One region of the Exiguobacterium sp. s168 genome, then DNA from elsewhere that is predicted to be linked to it. Evidence: predicted binding sites of a transcription regulator. Region 1 holds the regulator's gene; each other region holds the start of a gene.

What was found. Region 1 encodes LexA, which represses DNA repair genes until DNA is damaged. Its sites were predicted from a motif close to CGAACATATGTTCG; they were not measured.
Region 2: a site for LexA is predicted at 4,338-4,351, ahead of KNQ15_RS09365 (Y-family DNA polymerase). Genes of this name have one in related genera too.
Region 3: a site for LexA is predicted at 1,827-1,840, ahead of KNQ15_RS14560 (NUMOD4 domain-containing protein). Genes of this name have one in related genera too.

What each region holds. Positions count from the first base shown of each region.
Region 1 is NZ_JACSNE010000004.1:150,336-157,448, forward strand. Features, by position in the region: gene dhaM (dihydroxyacetone kinase phosphoryl donor subunit DhaM) at 1-95, shown strand, start outside; gene KNQ15_RS04545 (GNAT family N-acetyltransferase) at 228-692, shown strand; gene glpK (glycerol kinase GlpK) at 881-2,383, opposite strand; gene KNQ15_RS04555 (MIP/aquaporin family protein) at 2,427-3,128, opposite strand; gene KNQ15_RS04560 (metal-binding protein) at 3,315-3,785, opposite strand; gene lexA (transcriptional repressor LexA) at 3,817-4,431, opposite strand; gene yneA (cell division suppressor protein YneA) at 4,643-4,930, shown strand; gene KNQ15_RS04575 (YneB family resolvase-like protein) at 4,976-5,629, shown strand; gene KNQ15_RS04580 (DUF896 domain-containing protein) at 5,743-5,979, shown strand; gene tkt (transketolase) at 6,235-7,113, shown strand, end outside.
Region 2 is NZ_JACSNE010000013.1:46,821-53,933, reverse strand. Features, by position in the region: gene KNQ15_RS09400 (2,3-diketo-5-methylthiopentyl-1-phosphate enolase) at 1-236, shown strand, start outside; gene KNQ15_RS09395 (2-hydroxy-3-keto-5-methylthiopentenyl-1-phosphate phosphatase) at 233-892, shown strand; gene KNQ15_RS09390 (methylthioribulose 1-phosphate dehydratase) at 889-1,509, shown strand; gene KNQ15_RS09385 (1,2-dihydroxy-3-keto-5-methylthiopentene dioxygenase) at 1,526-2,062, shown strand; gene KNQ15_RS09380 (arsinothricin resistance N-acetyltransferase ArsN1 family A) at 2,187-2,675, shown strand; gene KNQ15_RS09375 (MBL fold metallo-hydrolase) at 2,736-3,491, shown strand; gene KNQ15_RS09370 (pentapeptide repeat-containing protein) at 3,560-4,198, opposite strand; gene KNQ15_RS09365 (Y-family DNA polymerase) at 4,374-5,696, shown strand; gene KNQ15_RS09360 (YolD-like family protein) at 5,680-6,009, shown strand; gene KNQ15_RS09355 (ZIP family metal transporter) at 6,061-6,873, shown strand.
Region 3 is NZ_JACSNE010000031.1:8,394-15,506, reverse strand. Features, by position in the region: gene KNQ15_RS14565 (methyl-accepting chemotaxis protein) at 1-1,191, shown strand, start outside; gene KNQ15_RS14560 (NUMOD4 domain-containing protein) at 1,240-1,767, opposite strand; gene KNQ15_RS14555 (AAA family ATPase) at 1,900-2,478, shown strand; gene KNQ15_RS14550 (GNAT family N-acetyltransferase) at 2,516-2,857, opposite strand; gene KNQ15_RS14545 (DNA alkylation repair protein) at 2,858-3,904, opposite strand; gene KNQ15_RS14540 (bifunctional transcriptional activator/DNA repair enzyme AdaA) at 3,901-4,944, opposite strand; gene KNQ15_RS16970 (hypothetical protein) at 5,111-5,245, shown strand; gene KNQ15_RS17055 (ATP-binding protein) at 5,246-5,407, shown strand; gene KNQ15_RS14530 (acyltransferase family protein) at 5,543-7,113, shown strand, end outside.

The DNA.
Region 1 (7,113 bases):
TCGTCGAAGGCGCGTTTTTAGCGGCTGTTCTTAGCGGGCAGTCGAAATCCGTTGATGAGATTGAAGACGGATTGAAAAAAGAGTTTAGCAAATAAGGATCAAATCCCCCTTGCTTCAATGCAATGGGGATTCTTTCATATCTGAATGAAATGGTGGTATGAAAATTGTAATCATAATGCATGTACATAAATAGGATAGTAAAAGAATGTAAACCATAAGGTGAGTTCTTGAGTTATACGTTAAGGAAAGCAGACACTGAAATCAAAAAGCAGACATTCATCCACTTATTATTACTGGCTGATGAATCTATCAATAAGATTTATGAATACTTACCTAACGGTGACCTGTATTATCTCGAAGATTCATCTGGGCATGTAGTAGGTGTTATTGTTATGACCAAAATTAATCAAGATACAATGGAGATAAAAAACGTTGCCATCAAAAAAGAACACCAGGGTCAAGGGTTAGGAAAGAGGATCATCTCATTAACGCTCGAACAATATAAGGAACAAGAGTATCATCATTTCATCGTAGGAACGGCTAATTCGAGTATTGATAATTTAGCTTTCTACCAAAAGCTTGGTTTCCGGCTATACGACATAAAAAAAGATTTTTTTCGGTCGTATCCAGAGGAAATCTGGGAGAACGGAATACAGGCAATCGACATGCTCATGCTAGAGAAAAATGAGTGATCCACATTATATGTTGAGGGGAATACATGGGAACTCTTCTATGCGAATGAGTAGCACAAAGAATTATGATGTATGTGCTGCGGTGGTACATTCTAGTCTGAGTCTGGTGTTGGAAGAATGATTATATTGTAGTTTCTATAAGACAGTGAAAACCCGGTCCCTCTGCAAAAGGGACCGGGTCAATTGTTTTATTTTGATGGTTTGAAGACCATTGTCGCTTCCACTGCTTTTTGCCATCCGGCATAGCGTTGTTCACGATCGTCTTCTTTCATCTCTGGTTTGAACTGGTGATCCAGCTTCCATTGTTGTTTGATCTCCGCTTTATCTTTCCAGTAACCAACAGCTAATCCAGCAAGGTAGGCTGCACCAAGTGCTGTCGTTTCGTTGATTTCTGGACGATCGACAGGAACGCCGAGAATGTCCGATTGGAACTGCATCAAGAAGTTGTTGGCTACAGCACCACCGTCGACACGGAGTGTCTTCAGTTCGATCCCAGAATCTTGTTCCATCGCTGTTAACACGTCGCGTGTTTGGTAAGCGAGTGATTCAAGCGTTGCCCGAACGAAATGCTCTTTATCTGTTCCTCGTGTTAAACCGAAGATTGCGCCACGAACATCTGAATCCCAGTACGGCGCACCGAGACCAACGAAGGCAGGAACGACATAAACACCGTCTGTTGAGTCGACTTTCGTTGCGTAACCTTCTGAATCTTTCGCATTTTTCAGCATCCGGAGTCCATCACGGAGCCACTGGATTGCAGAACCAGCTACGAAAATCGAACCTTCCAGCGCATATTCCACTTTTCCATCGACGCCCCAAGCGATCGTCGTCAAGAGTCCATGATCAGAAGAAACAGCTTTCTCACCTGTGTTCATGAGCATGAAGCAACCTGTTCCGTATGTGTTTTTCCCTTCACCCGCTTCGAAGCACGTTTGACCGAAGAGTGCTGCTTGTTGGTCACCCGCAATACCAGCGATTGGCACTTCGTAACCGAAGAAGTGATACGGTACTGTTTTGTCGTAGACTTCACTCGACTGACGAACCTCTGGCAACATCGAAGCAGGAACACCGAGGATATCGAGTAACTCTTCATCCCATTTTTGTTCGTAGATGTTATACATCAATGTTCGTGAAGCGTTCGTGTAGTCCGTGATGTGCGTTTTTCCACCAGACAGTTTCCAAACGAGCCACGTATCGATCGTACCGAAGAGCAATTCACCGTTCTCTGCTTGCTCACGTGCACCTTCGACATTGTCGAGGATCCATTTAACTTTCGTACCAGAGAAGTAGGCATCAATCAGAAGTCCTGTTTTGTCGCGGAACTTCTGGTTCAAACCTTGTTCTTTTAAGTCGTCACAGATACCAGACGTTTGACGCGATTGCCAAACGAGTGCGTGATAGACCGGTCTGCCTGTTTCTTTGTTCCAGACAACTGTTGTTTCACGTTGGTTCGTGATGCCGATTCCAGCGATTTGCTCAGGTTTGATATCTGCTGTCCCGAGTGCTTCGGCCATGACGGCAAGAATCGAACCCCAGATTTCGTTTGCATCATGCTCGACCCAGCCTGGTTGTGGGAAGTACTGTTTGAATTCCCGTTGTGCCGAGTTGACGATTTTCCCATCGTGATCGAAGATGATCGCACGTGAGCTTGTCGTACCTTGGTCGAGTGCTAGGATATACTTGTTTTCCATTTCGAAATCCCCCTTGAGCGGTATGTGTTAGTGAGATGTGATCTTAGTAGATCAATTGATAGATGAACACGGCAATCGCTCCACCGATGATCGGACCGACGACAGGAATCCATGAATAGCCCCAGTCAGATGAACCTTTATTCGGAATCGGTAGGATAGCGTGCGCGATACGCGGTCCAAGGTCACGAGCCGGGTTGATGGCATACCCTGTTGTACCACCGAGCGAGAGACCGATGACGACGACGAGTAAACCGACGATGAGTGGTTTTAAGCCATCTCCGAACGTTGTTAAACCAAGTGCCAAGATACCGAAGACGAGAACAAATGTCCCGATGATCTCAGAAATCAAGTTCGACGGCGTATGACGAATCGCTGGACCTGTTGCGAACACACCGAGTTTTGCAGCTTGATCATCAGTCGCTTCAAAATGTTTCATGTAATGAAGCCAAACGAGAATGGCGCCGATGAAAGCTCCGACAAGTTGTCCGGCAATGTAGATCGGAACGTCTGCCCACGGTAGGTCAGAGTTCAAAGCAAGTGCAATCGTCAATGCGGGGTTCAAGTGTGCTCCACTTTCAGCAGCGACGAATGCTGCTGTCATGACGGCAAGACCCCAAGCGAATGTGATGACGATCCATCCGCTGTTTTCCGATTTCGTCTTTTTCAAGACGACACCGGCGACGACTCCATCCCCGAGCAGGATGAGGATCATCGTACCGATCATTTCTAGTACAAAGTTATTCATGCAAAAACCCTCCCTTTGGATTAAAGTAGATAATGGCCTTTCTACTTTAAATTACTCCGAATTGAGAACGTTTTCAATACATATAATTGAAATATAGGAATGGAAATTTTTCATTTTGATGTTTAAAGATACGAAAAAGTGGATAAGAAAACACCTCTTCCTGCCTGCGAGCAAGCAAAAGAGGTGTTACCGACGACGTTTTTTTCTTTTTTTAGGTCGAAACCAACTGCTGGAATAATCTAGTAGGATATGAATCGTACTTGCCACCATGATACCGACGACGAATGCAGGCAAGGAAGCGAACCACGAATCAATCGTAGCAGAATCAAGAACCTGAAAATATAGACTTAAAAATAGTAGCGGAATCAGAATCGCAGCACTGTAAAGAAGCCGGATGATGTCTCCGATGATCAGTCCATGTGACCAGATCGATCGGTGAGGCATGATCTTGACATACGGCATCCACAAGACTCGAAATGGTCCAAAGCGATAATACGGTTCTGACTTTAAATCGAGGTCGGGTGACAACCAAAGGGTACCGACAGCGATACCGATGGCAGTCGGTAACCAATCGGTTTGTTGCGTTGCGACCGAATACGCAACGTAACCCGTCAGTGCGACGGTATTGACAGTATCATGTACATTTCCTGAAGGCATGAAAAAAGACCAGTCGTAACTGGTCCCTCCGTCAATGAATCGTCCGATACACGCCGATTACCTTACCAAGAATGGAGACATTATCGAAATACATCGGATCCATCGAGTCATTTTCTGGTTGTAGACGTACCTGTTGATCTTCTAAGAAGAACCGTTTCACCGTCGCTTCGCTATCTTCGGTCATAGCTACGACGATTTCTCCGTTTTCTGCTGTGTTTTGTTGGCGCACGATGACACGATCGCCGTCAAGAATACCTGCGTTAATCATCGATTCACCATCGATTGTCAACATGAAGACCGTCTCATTTCCTACATAATGTGCAGGGAGCGGAAACTGTTCTTCGATGTTTTCAATCGCTGTAATCGGAAGACCCGCTGTGACTTTCCCGATGACGGGAACATGGACGATGGCTTCCGTGATTTCTTCAGGCTTATCAAGCAATATCTCAATCGCACGTGGTTTCGTCGGGTCACGGCGAATCATTCCCCGTTTCTCGAGTCGATCCAAATGACCGTGTACCGTCGAGCTAGACGCGAGTCCGACTGCTTCTCCGATTTCACGAACTGATGGTGGATACCCCTTCAGTTTCACTTCAGAGACGATGTAGTCGAGAATCTCTTGTTGGCGCTTAGACATTTTCCGCATACGAATTGCCACCTCTTTCTGGATTGAAGTTTGAAATGTAAGAATATATGTTTCTAAATTCACTATAACATAGAACAAATGAGCGTACAAACAATTGTTCGACATTTTGTGTTGACCGAACACGGGTTCTGTGTTTATTATGAGTTATGCGAACAATTGTTCCGCGAACATTTATTCTAAATCATTCATTTCATATTTGGAGGGATTCATGATGATTCATACGATTCGTACTCATGCTTTTTCAATTCTCTTCTATGCATTAAGTATTGCCTTCGTGATCTTTTTACTCACACCACGCCCGGATGAAAAGGTAGCGCAACTGATGACCGCTTCCGTTACGGTCGATGAGAACGCTACAGTCGAACAAATTGCTGAAGTCTACAATGATGGTTCGATGTCAGATGAAGAATACGTCAACTGGTTGATCAAAAATAATGATGTCGAGACAAAACACGTCATCTCAAAAAGCAAAATCGTTGTACCAATCGCACAACAATGACAAAATGGAAAAGTTGTGAAAGAACGAACAGGGATGTGAGGTACGATGAAGGTCGTGATTTATTGTCGGGTGTCGACCGAAAAAGAAGCACAAGATAGTTCGATTGAACGCCAACGGATGGAGCTTTCCAAGGTCGCGTCTCAAAAGGGTTTTGATGTCATAGACATCGTCTCTGAAAAAGAGAGTGGATATGACGTTGATCGGGAAGGAATGCTGACGGTTCTTGACCATGTGACACGTGATGCGGTAGATGCGGTACTCGTGACGGATGACACACGAATTGGTCGGGGGAATGCGAAAATCGCTATTTTGCACACGTTTAAGAAGCACGGTGTTCGGTTGATGACACTTGATTCGGATGGAGAATATCAGCTTGCTGATGCAGAAGCGATGGTCCTTGAGATCGTCTCGCTCGTTGAAGAATATCAACGGAAACTGCACAATGCAAAAATCGCCCGTGGCATGCGGCGAGCGGTCGAACAAGGCTTTCGTCCGGAACGTAATCTCAATCGTCAAGGAGAGAACGCCGGGCGTAGTCGAAAAGACGTACCGATCGAAGAAATCGTACGTCTCCGAGAACTCGGGTTGACGTTTTCAGATATCGCTATTACGCTTCGCGGGATGGGGCATGATATCTCAAAAGCAACGGTCAATCGTCGATATCTTGAATACCGCGAATTGACGCCTAGTTCGGAATGAGAAGCAAGTAACCCGTCGACTGACGCGGTTAACTTGCTTTTTTTAGTAAGCTCTTTTACAGTAAGAATACAATTGAACTACTCAAGTTTGAGTCGTACAGAAAGAGGGATTCCATGTTATCACAAGAACAATTAGATCGAATCAATGCATTAGCGAATAAATCAAAAGTTGAGCCGTTATCGGAAGCCGAAACAGCCGAGCAAAAAGAGTTACGTGCAGCGTATCTCGCAGCATTCCGTGGATCGTTCAAAAACCAACTCATGGGCATGAAGATCGTCGATGAAGAGGGGACGGACGTAACACCAGAGAAGTTGAAACAAGCACAAGAAGAAGAACGGAATAAACAATAATCGTTTGTTTCTTCTATAGAAGAAAGAGGTCTCGCGTCAAGCGGACCTCTTTTTTGTTAGAGCGGTTAGATAAGGAAACATTGTACGATAGCAATACATCTTAATAACGATCTTTCATCAATTCATGCATCCTGTATGAGTCGATAGAACGGCTATAGATAGCGCATTCATTTGAATGTGACATACTATTTAGAAAAGTTGTATCACATTTAAGAGTGTGCTAAAATGAGTAGGAATTTGTGAAAAAGAGAGAGGATGATTGTTTTGACGAACATGACGACAGTAGAACAATTAGCAATTAATACGATTCGTACCTTATCGATTGATGCCGTACAAAAGGCGAATTCGGGTCACCCAGGTATGCCAATGGGAGCAGCGCCGATGGCATTCTCGCTTTGGGCGGATCATATGAACCACAACCCTAAAAATCCAGAATGGTTCAACCGCGACCGTTTTGTACTTTCAGCCGGACACGGTTCGATGCTTCTCTACTCACTCCTCCACCTATCGGGATATGATCTATCAATGGATGATCTTAAATCATTCCGTCAATGGGGATCAAAAACACCAGGTCACCCGGAATATCGTCACACGGCTGGTGTAGATGCGACGACAGGTCCACTTGGTCAAGGGATTGCAATGGCAGTTGGTATGGCGATGGCAGAACGTCATCTTGAAGCAAAATACAACCGTGACGATCTCAATGTCGTCGATCACTTCACATATGGAATTTGTGGAGATGGAGACTTAATGGAAGGTGTCTCAGCTGAGGCGGCTTCACTCGCAGGTCACCTTGGTCTTGGTAAATTGGTCGTATTGTACGATTCAAACGATATCTCACTTGACGGCGATCTCGATAAATCATTCTCTGAAAACGTCCAGAAGCGCTTCGAAGCGTACAACTGGCAAGTCATTCGCGTAGAAGACGGAACGGATATCGATTCGATTTCGAAAGCAATCGCGGCGGCAAAAGCAGAGACGACAAAACCAACGTTGATCGAAGTCAAGACAGTCATCGGCTTCGGTTCACCGAACAAGTCAGGGAAATCGGCTTCTCACGGTGCACCACTCGGTGAAGCGGAAATCAAATTGACGAAAGCTAGCTACATTTGGGATCACGAAGAGTTCTACGTC
Region 2 (7,113 bases), on a different contig from region 1:
TTCCTTCAGCTGGTATTCATCCTGGACTCGTCGCTCAACTCGTACGGGACTTCGGTATCGATTCCGTCATCAACGCCGGCGGCGGCGTACATGGTCATCCGCAAGGTGCTGCGGCTGGTGTCATTGCTTTCCGTCAGGCACTCGATGCGGCACTCGCAAATGAATCCCTATCGGCGGCAGCATCGCGTCATGAAGAATTACGGATCGCCCTCGACGCTTGGGGGATCAAGTCATGACCGTACGGATTCTTTGTGACTTCGACGGTACGGTGACGACGCAGGATAACATCATCGCACTCATGCAGGCATTTGCGCCAGCGAGTGACTTCGAACCGTTGAAACGCGGCGTACTCGACCGGACGCTATCGATTCAGAGTGGCGTCGGGCAAATGTTCGCACTTCTGTCATCTGATGGGAAAACGTCTTATCTTGACTTTTTATTGGAGCGCGCCGTTATTCGCGACGGATTTTCGGAGTTACTTCAGTACAGTCGTCGTCAAGGAATCGATTTTTCGATCGTCAGCGGTGGAATGGACTTTTTCGTCGAACCAATCTTAGCGCCATTCCTTGAACAAGAACAGATTTACTGTAACGTCGCCGATTTCAGTGGTCCATTCGTCCATATCGATTGGCCAAACGCCTGCGATGCCCATTGCACGAACGGGTGCGGCTGTTGTAAAACATCCGTTGCCCGGACATTGCGTAAAGACGGTGACATCATCATCGTCATCGGCGACTCGGTGACGGACTTCGAACTCGCGAAACAAGCAGATCGTGTCTATGCCCGTGATTATCTGATCACGTTGTGTGAAGAAAACGATATCGCCTATACACCGTTTGAGACGTTCCACGATATCGTTCATGATTTAACACGAACGGAGGTGACAACATGACATTCATGCGACGGTATGAAGAGCTACGCGCCATCAAACAAGAGCTTGCGGCGCGCGATTGGTTCCCTGGTACGAGTGGCAATCTCGCCATTCGGACGTCCGGTGTTCCGGTTGAATTCCTTGTGACGGCAAGCGGAAAAGATAAACGGCAGACGACTCCTGACGACTTCGTTCATGTCGATGCGACCGGTCAATTAATCGGTGAGCAATCCGGGCGTCCTTCCGCTGAGACATTGCTCCATGTCGAGGTGTTCAATCGAACGGACGCTGGTTGTTCCCTGCATGTCCATACGATTGCGAACAATGTGATTTCGGAACTCTATGGCGATCAAGGCAGTATCACCTTTTCCGGACAGGAAATCATCAAGGCACTCGGTAAGTGGGAAGAAGATGCAACGGTCACGGTGCCGATCATTCCAAATCATGCGGACATCCCGACACTTGCCGCTGCTTTTGCACCGCATGTCACAGCAGACAGTGGTGCCGTCCTGATCCGCAATCACGGGATCACAGTCTGGGCACCGACCGCCTTTGAAGCAAAGAAACACCTCGAAGCCTTCGAGTTTTTATTCAATTACACGTTGACGTTGCAATCATGCCGTCAATCCATTCATTAAAAGGAGGAATTATCTCATGGCAACAGTCTTATTCCAAGAAACAAACACACGGTATACGGATCAAACGGAAGTCGCTGACTTCCTTGCGTCACGCGGCGTTCTTTACGAACAGTGGGACGTTTCGAAACTTCCAGCGCCTCTCGTTGAGAACTTCACACTGACGGATGCAGACAAACAAACGATTCTCGATACGTTCGCTCCCGAAATCAAAGACGTATCAGAACGTCGTGGGTATCAGACAGCTGATATCATCTCACTTTCGGATACGACACCGAACCTTGATGAGTTGCTCGTCAACTTCCAGAAAGAACATCATCACACGGATGATGAAGTTCGTTTCATCGTCAGCGGTCATGGCGTCTTCGCGATCAAAGACGAAGAAGTCGGCTACTATAACATCGAACTCAATCCTGGTGATTTAATCTCCGTTCCTGTTAACACACGCCACTACTTTACGCTTCAAGACGATCGTAAAGTCGTCGCTGTTCGGATCTTCGTCACGACAGACGGCTGGGTTCCGATTTACGAGAATGAGACGTCAACGGTCTCTTAAGATCGATAAAAGCGCTGTTTTCCTTCATATGAAGGGAATCAGTGCTTTTCTTATCGCACAAACATATCACTACATTGATACGTAACCGATATAATGAAGGAAAAGCGATGAGGAAGTGAGCGTCATGCATATTCGTCCCGTAACGGAACACGACTTACCAGCGATTCTTGCCATCTATAACGAAGGCATTGAAGATCGGATCGCAACGCTTGAAACCGACCAAAAGGACTTATCCTTCATGACCCAATGGTATGCGGAACGCACCGATCGATATGCCGGATATGTCGCTGAAGATGACACAGGTGTCCTCGGCTTCATTTCCCTCGATCCGTATAATCCGCGTCCTGTCTACGCATCCGTCGGTGAGATTTCGGTTTATATCACCCGGACTCATCGTGGACAAGGGATTGGCACACGTTTGCTTGAAACGGCTGAGCAACACGCCCGTGATCATCAGATGCATAAACTCATTCTCTTCACCTTCCCATTCAATAAAATCGGACAAAAACTCTATATCCGCTCCGGGTTCCGGATCGTCGGAACGTTTAAGGAGCAAGGACAGTTGAACGGTGAATATGTCGACGTCATGGCGATGGAGAAACGCTTGCGATAGGATTCATTGAATGCCAGACGGGGAATAGTTAATCCGAGTCATTGAGAGAGGATGAACCTAATGGATATTCAACAAATTCGTAATGCGACACTCGTTGTCACGTATGCCAATCAAGTCTTATTGATTGATCCGTTCCTCGGCGAAAAAGGCAGCTTGCCTCCCTTCGGTCAAACACCAAATGCCGTCGCTAATCCACTCGTCGACTTACCGGTCGATGTCAACACACTGCTCGATCCTGACGCTGTCTTCGTCACGCATCTGCATGCCGATCATTTCGATGATGCTGCAAAACAACTTCTACCCAAGCATTTGCCACTCTATGCGCAGCAAGAAGAAGACGCGCAGCACATTCGAGAAGCCGGCTTCACGAACGTTTCTTCCTTCGATTCCGGTGTAACGATCGGTGATATCCAGGTCCATCGAACAGGTGGACAGCATGGTGTCGGTGAAATCGGCGAACGGATGGGACGTGTGTCTGGGCTCGTCCTCACCCATCCGGACGAACCAACACTTTATATCGCCGGTGATACGATCTGGTGCGACGAGGTCGCGCATGCAATCGAACAACATACACCCGATATCATCGTCGTCAACAGTGGCGCCGCCCAGTTCTTGACCGGAGAGCCGATCACGATGTCACAGCGTGATCTCCTTGCCGTACACGAAGCGGCGGCGGAAGCGACGATCATCGTCTCGCACCTCGAGTCCGTCAACCACTGTCTCTTGCGACGTGATATGATTGCTGACTTTTTAGCCGCCTTCCACCTTTCTGCCCATTTCCTGATTCCAGAGGATGGCGAAACGATGTCATTTTAAGAACAGTAACCTTCACTAAAAAAAAGTCCTGCTTTTCGAGTAAAAATCGAAAGCAGGACTTCTTTTTGTTATGGAATGACAAGACCTAACAAGCGAGCAAAGGCGACTGCTTGCTCTTCCGTAATGACAGCACCCGGTAAAAATCGCGGATCAATCGTAATACCAGAGAGTTCCGTCTGCCGGAGATCGAGACCTTTTAACGGTGTTTCAATCCACTGGCTATCGGTAAGCCGGACCGCTTCGAGTTTCCACTGGGTCGGTTTCACTTCGAAGAACTGCGCTTCTTTCATCGTCGTTTCGCTCCAGTGTTGGTGACGGACCGTACTGCGAATGAACTGTGCGTAATCCGCAAGTCCTTCCTGAATCGTCAAATGGTCCAGCGTACAATCTTCGAACTGAACACCCGTCATCCGGCATCCGACGAAGGATACACGGTGAAAACGAGTTTCTTGGAAGTGACATCCCGTTAAGTCACACTGCTCAAAATGGATATCTTCGAACGAGCCACGGTCAAAGGTGAGATTCGCGAACGAGACATTTTGAAAACACACTTGATAGGCATCGATACGTTCTGTCAGTTCACTCGGCATCGACTCTTTCTCATAACGCGCTCCTTTCAGATACGGGTCATCGATTTCGACTTGATCGAAGGTCTCTAGCTGAAGCGTTTTCGGTAATTCTGGTAAACGGATATTGGTCTCTTTCAATGAAGGTTCCCCCTTTTTTCTCACCCTTAGTGTATCAAACTTCTTTTATATGAGGGAAAATCGTTCGAATTCCCCTTTTTCCAACAGTTTTTATTTTGAGACACTTTGAGACCATGCTATAGTCAAGGAAACCAAAATAAGAACATACGTTCTTTTATGTAAAGGAGTGATTCAGATGTTTCCTTCCGTCGTTTTACCACAAGATAAACGTATTTTTTGCGTCGACAGTGTGTCCTTCTACGCCAGCTGTGAATGCCAGTATCGCAATCTCCCTCCCTTGACGACACGCCTTGCGGTCGTCTCCGATTTAAAACGAAGCGGGTCCGTCATTCTCGCTGCCACCCCTGCCTTAAAAGCACTAGGAATCAAGACAGCCGGTCGATTATATGAAATCGAGCAATTGCCATACGCTGTTCGTCGTACGATTCAACTTGTCGAACCACGTATGCTCGCTTATATGAAGACGTCAATCCGTGTCCTGGATGTCCTGCACCAATTCGCCCCACCTGAAGCCATTCGCGTCTATTCGATTGACGAAAGCTTCATTGATATGACCGGAACCGATCGCCTATTTGGTTCCGACCTGCAAGCTGCCTTCAAAATTAAAGAAGCAATCCTGAAACAGACCGGCATCCACGTCCGCATCGGGATTGGTCCAAATAACGTCATCGCGAAACTGACCCTTGATTTAATCGGGAAAAAAGAAGGCATCGCGCGATGTGGATATGCTGATGTCGCACGACGTCTTCATGATTTTCCGATTCGGAAGATGTGGGGGGTCGGACACCGCATGGAACAACATCTGCAGATGATGGGGATTGAAACAATCGGTGATCTTGCCATGCGCCCCGTCGAAGAGTTACACGAACGCTTCGGTGTCATCGGTGCCGAACTGTGGCATCACGCTTGGGGTCTTGACGCGTCGCCGACACTCCTTGCCCCTCGCCATTTGTTCGAGAAAGCCCCTCAACGGACGATCGGACACGGTGTGACCTTAATGCAGGACTATTATCAGTTCGAACGCATCCGGAATGTGCTCAATGAACTGGTACAGGATGTTGCCGCACGTTGTCGCTTTTCGAATCAAGTCGGCTGGACCGTTCACATCGGTGTCCGTTATTCTCGAAACGTCGTCCGAAGTGGTTTCTCCCGTCAAGTACGGTTGCCTTATCCGACATCCGATGAACGCATCATTTTGCGTCACGTCTTACAATTATTCGAACCGAATTGGCTCGACGGAGAACCTGTTCGTTTTTTATCCGTTGCAGTGGGGCATTTGACTGCCGATCAAGGCACCTTACAGTTGTCTTTGTTCGAGGATAATGCGCGGCTCTGGAAACGGCGACGGTTATTAAAAGCAATGGATGTCGTCAACCTTCGCTACGGAAAAGGAACGATTCGCCTCGCTGTCTCGTTTCTTGATACGAGTGTCGCCAAACGTCGCCTTCGTTTTGTCGGCGGTCATCCGGGAGGTGATCGTCATGACAGCGTATCGTGATCGGGGAAATTTAAAATGGATTCCTTTTCTCATGCCAGAACATTTGCAATTGCTGCGGGAATACTATGTCCAGATGCATCAGCTCGACTTGCCTGAAATTGATGAACAGCTACAAGAATCATGGCACTTTCTGCTCCAAGAAGCTTTAATAGAAGGAAACGAACTTGAAATCACGTATTATAAGGAAAGTAGCTACGTGACGGTCGTCGGTTTCGTCGAACGACTAGCACCCGAACGTTCCGTTCTCTTTCTGCGCGGACGTGAAGTCATTGAAATTCCCTTCACACGAATCGTCCGGATCGAAAACGGGTAAGCTCTCATACAGATGGATGCTTTAAATCGTGCCCGGAAAGAAGGAATAGTCATGTTGGATTGGTTTACTTCCCTCCCCGTCGTCGTGCAAGCATTGCTTGCCGGAATGATGACGTGGGGGTTAACCGCACTTGGTGCGGCACTCGTCTTCGTCTTTACGACGATTGAAAAACGCGTCATGAACATGATGCTCGGTTTTGCTGCCGGCGTCATGATTGCCGCGTCGTTTTGGTCGTTGCTTGCTCCTGCGATCGAGTTCACGGAGCAGGATGGAGGAATCGCCTGGATTCCTGCTGCCATCGGTTTTCTCGCTGGTGGATTTTTCGTCCGTCTCCTCGACTTCGTTACGCCGCATTTGCACTTATCCGCACCACTCGAGACAGCGGAAGGTCCTTCGACAGGACTCAAGAAAACGACGTTGCTGTTTCTTGCGATCACGTTGCACAACATTCCTGAAGGTCTTGCGATTGGTGTCGCTTTCGGTGCCGCCGCCTTGAACATGGACGGGGCGACCGTCGCCGGTGCCTTGACCCTCGCACTCGGTATTGGCATTCAGAACATGCCGGAGGGAGCTGCCCTATCGATCCCATTACGCGGTGAAGGGATGTCGCGCCGGCGCGCCTTTCATTACGGTCAATTGTCAGCGATCGTCGAACCGATTGCCGCGATGGTTGGAGCGGCTGCCGTCTTCTTCGTTCAACCGCTTCTACCGTATGCGTTATCGTTCGCCGCTGGTGCGATGATTTTCGTCGTCGTCGAAGAATTGATTCCGGAATCACAAGCAGAGAACGGATCCGATTTAGCAACACTTGGTCTGATGGTCGGTTTTACTGTCATGATGATTCTTGACGTCGCTTTAGGATGAGCTTGTTGCAAAACGAGTAGTGGACGATACCGTCTCCTGCTCGTTTTTCTTTTTGTAGATCCAGGCATATTCCAGTGAAACCAATCGATTTGAAGTTTTTCTGACCTTGTGTCCTAACAGAAAGATTTCCTTTTCTTTCATACTGTTTTAGTATGAATGGAAATGATCGAATTTCCTGATCTATCCGATGAAATCTAAATCCATGTATTATCTTATCCAAACGAATTTAAATCGTACAAC
Region 3 (7,113 bases), on a different contig from region 1:
GACCGTGATAAATTAATCGCCCCTGCTCGAGATTTAGCTTGGACACTCGTCTGGGTGAGCGTAGTCACACTTGTCAGCATCAGCCTGTTGATTCGCTGGCGGATTCAACGCCAACTGGCACCGTTATCGAAACTCGCCTTACAGATTGAAGAAGCGCATGCGAAGCGCTCGTATCGTCCATTAACGCTCAAGACGACGACCTTTGAGTTACAACAGCTGACGTTTCAATACAATCAGTTGATGCAACAAATTAATGACTTAACGACGGAGATGCAACAAGCCAGTCAGGAGCTTGAATCCGTCCAGCCCCACTTCTCTTCGCGCTTATCCGCAATGGATCAATCAGTCCAAGCCGTCGATGAAGTCGCCGGTTCCTTACTTGCGCAATCGACACAGATGGATCAGACGATTGTCGCTTCGACACGTTTGACTGTCCAAGGACACGATGCGTTAAGCGAGATGCAAACGACACTTCTGAACAGTCAACATGCCGTAACCCGTTTTCAACAGACTGTTCAGACGAATCACACGACACTTGGGACATTACAACAAGAAAGCCACTTGCTGAAAGAACAATCCGCGACGACAGAGCAAATCTTGCAACAGACCTCACATCTACAGCAGCAGATGGAGACCTCGATTTCCCACATCCAGCGTGTCGCTGAAGAGACGCGCCGCTTGTCGCTGAACGCGCTGATTGAGGCAACCCGTGCCGGAGAAGCTGGTCGCGGCTTCACGGTCGTCGCTAAGGAGGTCGAAAAACTAGCGATCGATATTAGGACGAGTACGGACCATATTCGGCAGGTCAATCAGATGTGGACGGCGGGGCTCGATCAAGTCGAACAAGCACTCTCGCAAATGACGGAACGTTTTCTTTCGACGTCGCAACAGCTCGAGACGGCAACGGAGCATTTAAAACAGATGCTGACCGAAGCGACGACGATTGAGACGACACTGGGTACCGTGGAACACCAACGCCAGATCGTCGCAGATGTTCAGTCGAACATGCAGGAACATCTACAGTCGGTTCAGCAGTTGATGTCAGAACTCTCGTCTTACAGCCAGGTGCTCGGGGAACAGATGCAACACCACGTCACCCAGCAGACGGAACTGAAGACACATAGTGCGGTACTCGAGTCGCGGATCAGTTCATTACAACAGACCGTTCGTGCCGGCGAACAATCGTCTTAAATCAAAGGAGCGTCTACCATCTCTGGTAAACGCTCCTTTATTCTGGTCTCAGCCGATATAACGTGCTTCCTTTTTATCGATGATGTTGCGGATTCGGTTTTCCGTCACCTGATACTGCTCTGCCAATTGACGAATCGTTTTCCCTTTTTCGTACTGCGCGCGAATCGTTCGAATCTGAAATGGCGACAGCGTCACATGTTGACCTAACAAGAGATCGAACTCACCAAGCAGTTCGTTATACTGCTGATCGATTGAAGGCAGAACCTCTAAGTTCGACAACTGATCGTCAGCCCGTTTGCCGTTGCGCCGGACGAGTCGCGCTTCCGTGACGTCTGTCGTCAGAAAGGCTTTTGCGACAAGCAATCCGACTTGCATCCGCTCTCCTCGACCACTTTGATAGAGCGTGACTTTCCGGTACCCTTCCCGATTGAGCCGTGGACGGAGCAAGACACCTTTTCGGCGTTGTCGGACACCGCGACACGTCACGATCGTCCGGTCGAGCGACCTTACGCGACCAAGCGATGAGACTTCATATATACCTTCATAGCCGATGACGGCTTTCCATTGTTCTTGCATGGTTGTCCTCCTTCAGACAAGGACACGACGGGACTTCATACTTGAATTATATCAAATTACGAACAAACGTTCTAGTGATGTCACTCGTCGGAATGTGCTATTCTTAGCAGAAAAAGGAAATGAGGTTCGTCCATGAAATTTGTCTTGTTACTTGGTCCGCAAGCGGTCGGAAAGATGACGATCGGTCAGGAAATCGAACGGTTGACGGAGATGAAAGTCTTCCATAACCACCAGACGATCGACTTGTTATTGCCTTATTTTGATTTCTCTGAACCCGCCCATCACCGCTTAAAAGATACGATTCGGCGCGAGATGTTCAAGGAAATGGCGAACAGTTCGCTTGAAGGTGTCCTGTTTACATTCCTCTGTCTATTCGGCGTCGAAGGTGGTGGTCTCGAGTTCATCGAAGAAACGGTTGAGTTGTTCGAACAAGCAGGTGCTGACGTCTATATCGTTGAACTGGATGCGCCGGTCGCGACCCGTCTGCACCGGAACACGACCGAAAACCGATTGACGCACAAAGTGACGAAGCGCGACCTCGCCGCTTCTGAACAAGACTTACGCGAGACGGCGGACGGATACCGGACACGCTCGCTACCAGGCGAACTACCGGACGTCAATTATCTCTTCCTTGATACGGAACAGTTAAGTGCGCGTGAAAGCGCTGAAGCGATTTGCGACCATTTCAACTGGTCGAAAACAACGGTCTAATCACAAATAAGCCCCGTTCTGTTCAGCAGACGGGGCTTTAATGATGAAGTTCGCGTGCATATCGATTCGCCTGCAACTGAAATCCGTTCCGACGCCAGACCGTCTCACTGCCCGCTTCACTATAGACACGCGTCAATAATAACGTTCGTGCGAGATAAGACAAAATCGACGTCAAGGCTTCTGTGATGTACCCGTGCCGATCGTCCTCATCAGTCGTCGTGTAACGTAAGGTTCCGGTGGATGCATTCCAAGTGAAGATAATCGTTCCGACAATCGTTTTCTCACGTAACGCATGTAGCGTCCACTTACAACCCGATTCTTCATCCGTTGCTTCGACAAATAATCGTGACGTTTTAAAATCCGGATGCCGTCCTTGCATTCAGCTCTCCTCCTCGACCTCAAACGTTGCTGTCGCGTAAGCCTCTCCGTTAATCAAAATCGTCAATGTGTGTGTACCAGGATAATGAACACGCGTCGTCATGTTCCGAAACGATTGGCGTCGTTCGACTTGTAAGACACCTTTAACTTCCCGTTCCCGCAGTTGAAACACCTTCCGACTCGTTCTGCGTTGTTTGACGTAATCGATCGCGTACTCCAAGCGTAAACGTTGTGGAACTGAACTCGTCACGGTGAACGAGAAGTCGAGCTCTCCGCCAATCGTAACCGGCGAGACGACTAAATTTGTAATCTCGACCTCCCCTTGCGTAACGTGTCCGAACAACTGCAGAACTTCTGGATTTCCACGTTTGAGTAACGTCCGGGAAGCATGACGTAAAATCCAGTCCGTGTTCGGATCTGTTCCTAAGTAACGTTCGATCCGCTCAATCAGATATTCCGGATGCGTCTTTGAAATATCGTTCAAGTGATTAGCGACACTTTTTCGGACGTAGAGTGACGGATCCTGTAGTAACGCGTCAAGAACCGGTAACGCCGGTCGCGGATCAGCAATCAGACTCGGAATCGCTTGTCCCCATGGCAGACGTGGTCGTGTCCCTTCCGACGCTAAGCGCCGGACATGTTCATCGTCTGATGTTGCCCACATGAGTGCTTGCTCAAGATAACGTTCTTGATCAGCGAGTAGAAAACGCCGGACAGCGAACTCAGACGTCGAATACGGTGTCAATTTAGCGAGTGTTGCTAACGCAAGTGTCCAGTCAGTGAATGTTGCTGTCCGCTCGACATACTCAGGAAAAACGATCCCTGGTAACCCAGTAAACTGTGGTGCGAGTCGTTCCAGCTCCCCAATCGAGTCCGGAAACGGTGGCAGGACGGATTCTAGTGTCTCCGCAACACGACGGACGCGTTGTTTAAACGCAAGCTCTTCCCAGTCCTCCCGTTCGACTCGTCTGCGAAAGTCTGGTACATCGACCGCTTCTCCTAAGCCATCGAGCCAACTCGGTGAAAACACATCTTTAATCAAACTCATCCTACATCCAGTCCTCTCTTTGTACGCTCCAGTTTGAGCAATGTTTCCTTGCGTGCAAGTCCCCCGGCGTATCCACCTAAATCCCCATTCGTTCGAATGACCCGATGACATGGAATGATGATTGCCAGTTGATTTGCTCCGTTGGCTCGTGCGACAGCGCGAACAGCGGTTGGTTGACCAATTCGGATGGCCAGTTCCTGATACGAGATCGTCTCGCCACTCGGAATCCGTTCAAGTTCTTCCCAGACACGGCGTTGAAAGGGCGTTCCGTATCGCATCAGTGGCGTCTGAAACAAGACCGGTTCTCCTTTGAAGTAACGACGGAGCTCCCCTTCAATCTGTTCAAAGATGGGTGACTCCCCAGGCACGATGACAGCACGCGCTTTTTGACGCAATCGTTCAATTTCCCGCTCAAGTCCCCGTCGATCGACGAATTCAAGGAGATGCAAGTGTTGTTCGTCCGCAATCGCAAGCATCGAACCGAGTGGTGTATCAAGCCATTTTGCGCGCAAGACCTGTCCGTCAAAACGTGACGGTGCTTCCCCGAGCATCCGTGCTGACGCTTCACGAAAACCACTGCTTGATTCATAGCCTCCTGCTAACTGCCCTTCGATGACCGGCTTCCCAGTCCGAATCTCTTTCATCGCTAACCCCATCCGCCGTGCCCGAGCATAGGCAACGAACGTCATTCCGAAGCGTTTCTTGAACTGGCGCCGTGCTGTTGATTCGTCCAAACCAAGTGCTCGGAAATCAGCTTCTTTGAACCGTTTATCTGGTTCTGCCTCGACTGCTTCGATCAAACGTTGAACCGTACCGTGATCGCCTGGATAAGCGAGCGGATGACACCGCCGACACGGTCGATAGGAAGCGAGCAATGCCTCTTGCGCCGTCTCGAAAAACTCGCAGTTCTCCGCCTTCGGTTTTCGTGCCGGACATGTCGGACGGCAAAAAATACCGGTCGTCTTGACCCCGACGAAAAACGTCCCTTCGTACGTCACGTCTCGTCGAACGAGTGCTTCGTAATACGTGTGATGTTCCATCGCTTTCTCCTCCTTTGCCTTTAGTATAACGGCTTGTCCGGTTACGATGTCGCCGAAAATCAGGCATTGATCTGTTTAAGATTCACTTAAGAATTCTCCTCCTGTTTTCGAAAGGGACGACGTGCATACTACATGCTATACTCAACGGAAAGTAGGGTTTTCATGTTTGATTTTTTTTAAAGAAACACTTCACGGAATCGGTGATCTTCGGATTTCAATCAAAGAAGGAGCACAAGGCATCCAACTGATTTGCTCGAATGCGATTGAAACGATCTATACGCTAGAGGAACTAAACGCGTGACTGACGCCGTTCGGAACGTCTGACGCATCGCGTTCTTCCGGCGGTTCCGGTATCGGTCTGTCGATTGTTCAACAAATCATGGCGCGTCATGGGGGGAGCGTCGCGTTGACTTCACAAGACAACCGCTTCATCGTGACCTGTCGTTTTCCACATGTTTCGTAAGCCTGCATCCGACGCTTTCGTCGGGTGCTTTTTTAGTCAGGTTGTTACTTCTTAGACACTTCTTTGAAATTGGAATTCGATACACTAAAGACTGTTAGAAATTAGTTGTCGTTTTAAAGGAGTTGTTCGTGTTTTATGAAATCCTCGTCTCGTTCGATTACATATATGCCAGGGCTTGACGGCTTACGTGCTTTCGCTGTCCTGTCTGTCATTCTCTACCACTTATCTGTTTCATTCTTCTCTGGTGGTTTTCTCGGTGTTGATCTCTTTTTCGTCCTATCCGGTTACCTGATTACTGGTCTTTTGTTACGCGAGTGGCAAACGACCGGGCGCCTCGATTTGAAACGGTTTTGGATTCATCGTTTCCGTCGTTTGTTCCCAGCTCTATTCGTCATGCTGTTACTCGTTCTCGGATATGTAACCGTCTTTGAACGCGAGCTATTGCATACAGTTCGTCAAGATAGTGCCTTTACGCTTATTTACGGGACGAACTGGTGGTATATCTTCCATGACGTCTCGTATTTCGAGTCGTTCGGGAAACCATCACCGATTCAAAACCTTTGGTCACTTGCAATCGAAGAGCAGTTCTACCTGCTATTTCCGATCTTACTTTGGTTCGGAATGAAAAATCGTCGACTGTTCCTGCAATTGATGGGCGTTGCGATCGGCGCATCCGTGCTCGCGATGGCGATTCAGTTCACACCTGGTGAAGATCCAAGTCGCGTCTACTACGGCACGGATACTCGCTTATTCGCCTTGTTGATTGGGAGTCTGCTCGCTTTTGCGTGGCAGCCGACCCGCTTTAAGCTCGATATCCCAAAACGCGGTGTCCGGTTACTAAATCAAACGGGCGCTGTCACTTTGCCACTCTTGCTTATACTAATGATCGTTACAAGTGAGTTCGGAAGCTTCTTATACCGGGGTGGCTTTTTCCTTGTCTCCGTCCTTGCTGCACTATTGATTGCTACGATCGCCCATCCGGCGTCGATCTGGAGTCGGTGGTTTGCGCATCCAGCACTTGTTGCGATCGGCAAACGATCGTACGGTTTATATCTCTGGCATTTTCCCGTCATCACGCTAATGACACCAGTCGAGCAGATTGGAACGTTTTCATTGCTTCGGACCTTGCTGATCGTCGCTGTGCTTGTCGCCTTAACCGAAGCATCGTATCGCTTCATCGAACGTCCGATCCGTCAGCATGGACTGTCCGGTTACTTAAAACGTCTATCGTTACATCCGCGACAGTTACGTCAGTTTTCGACGATGCAGTGGACGAGTGTTGCCGTGTTGACGATTCTCATCGTCAGCTTCATCGGTAACTTATCGATTCTTGCTGTCTCCGATACGCCGAAGCCAGAATCTACTTTCCATAAGGTAGCTGCGCCAAAAGAAAAACCGAAGCCGATCCTGAAACCGACGACACCGAAAGCAAAGCCCGATCAACGAAAAATCTGTCGCCCGACGCTTGCGATCGGGGACTCGGTGTTACTTGGTGTTGAAGATTATCTCGGCAGTACGCTGAAACAACTGACGATTGATGCGAAACTCGGACGGCAGCTCCGCGAGGCAATTCCGCTGAGTGAGCAGTATGCCGCTTACAATCAGCACGGACGGCAAGTCATTCTCCACCTCGGAACGAACGGTAGCTTCCGAAAGGATCAGTTGAACAGTTTGCTCGATCAATTCGCAAATGCCGATCACGTCTA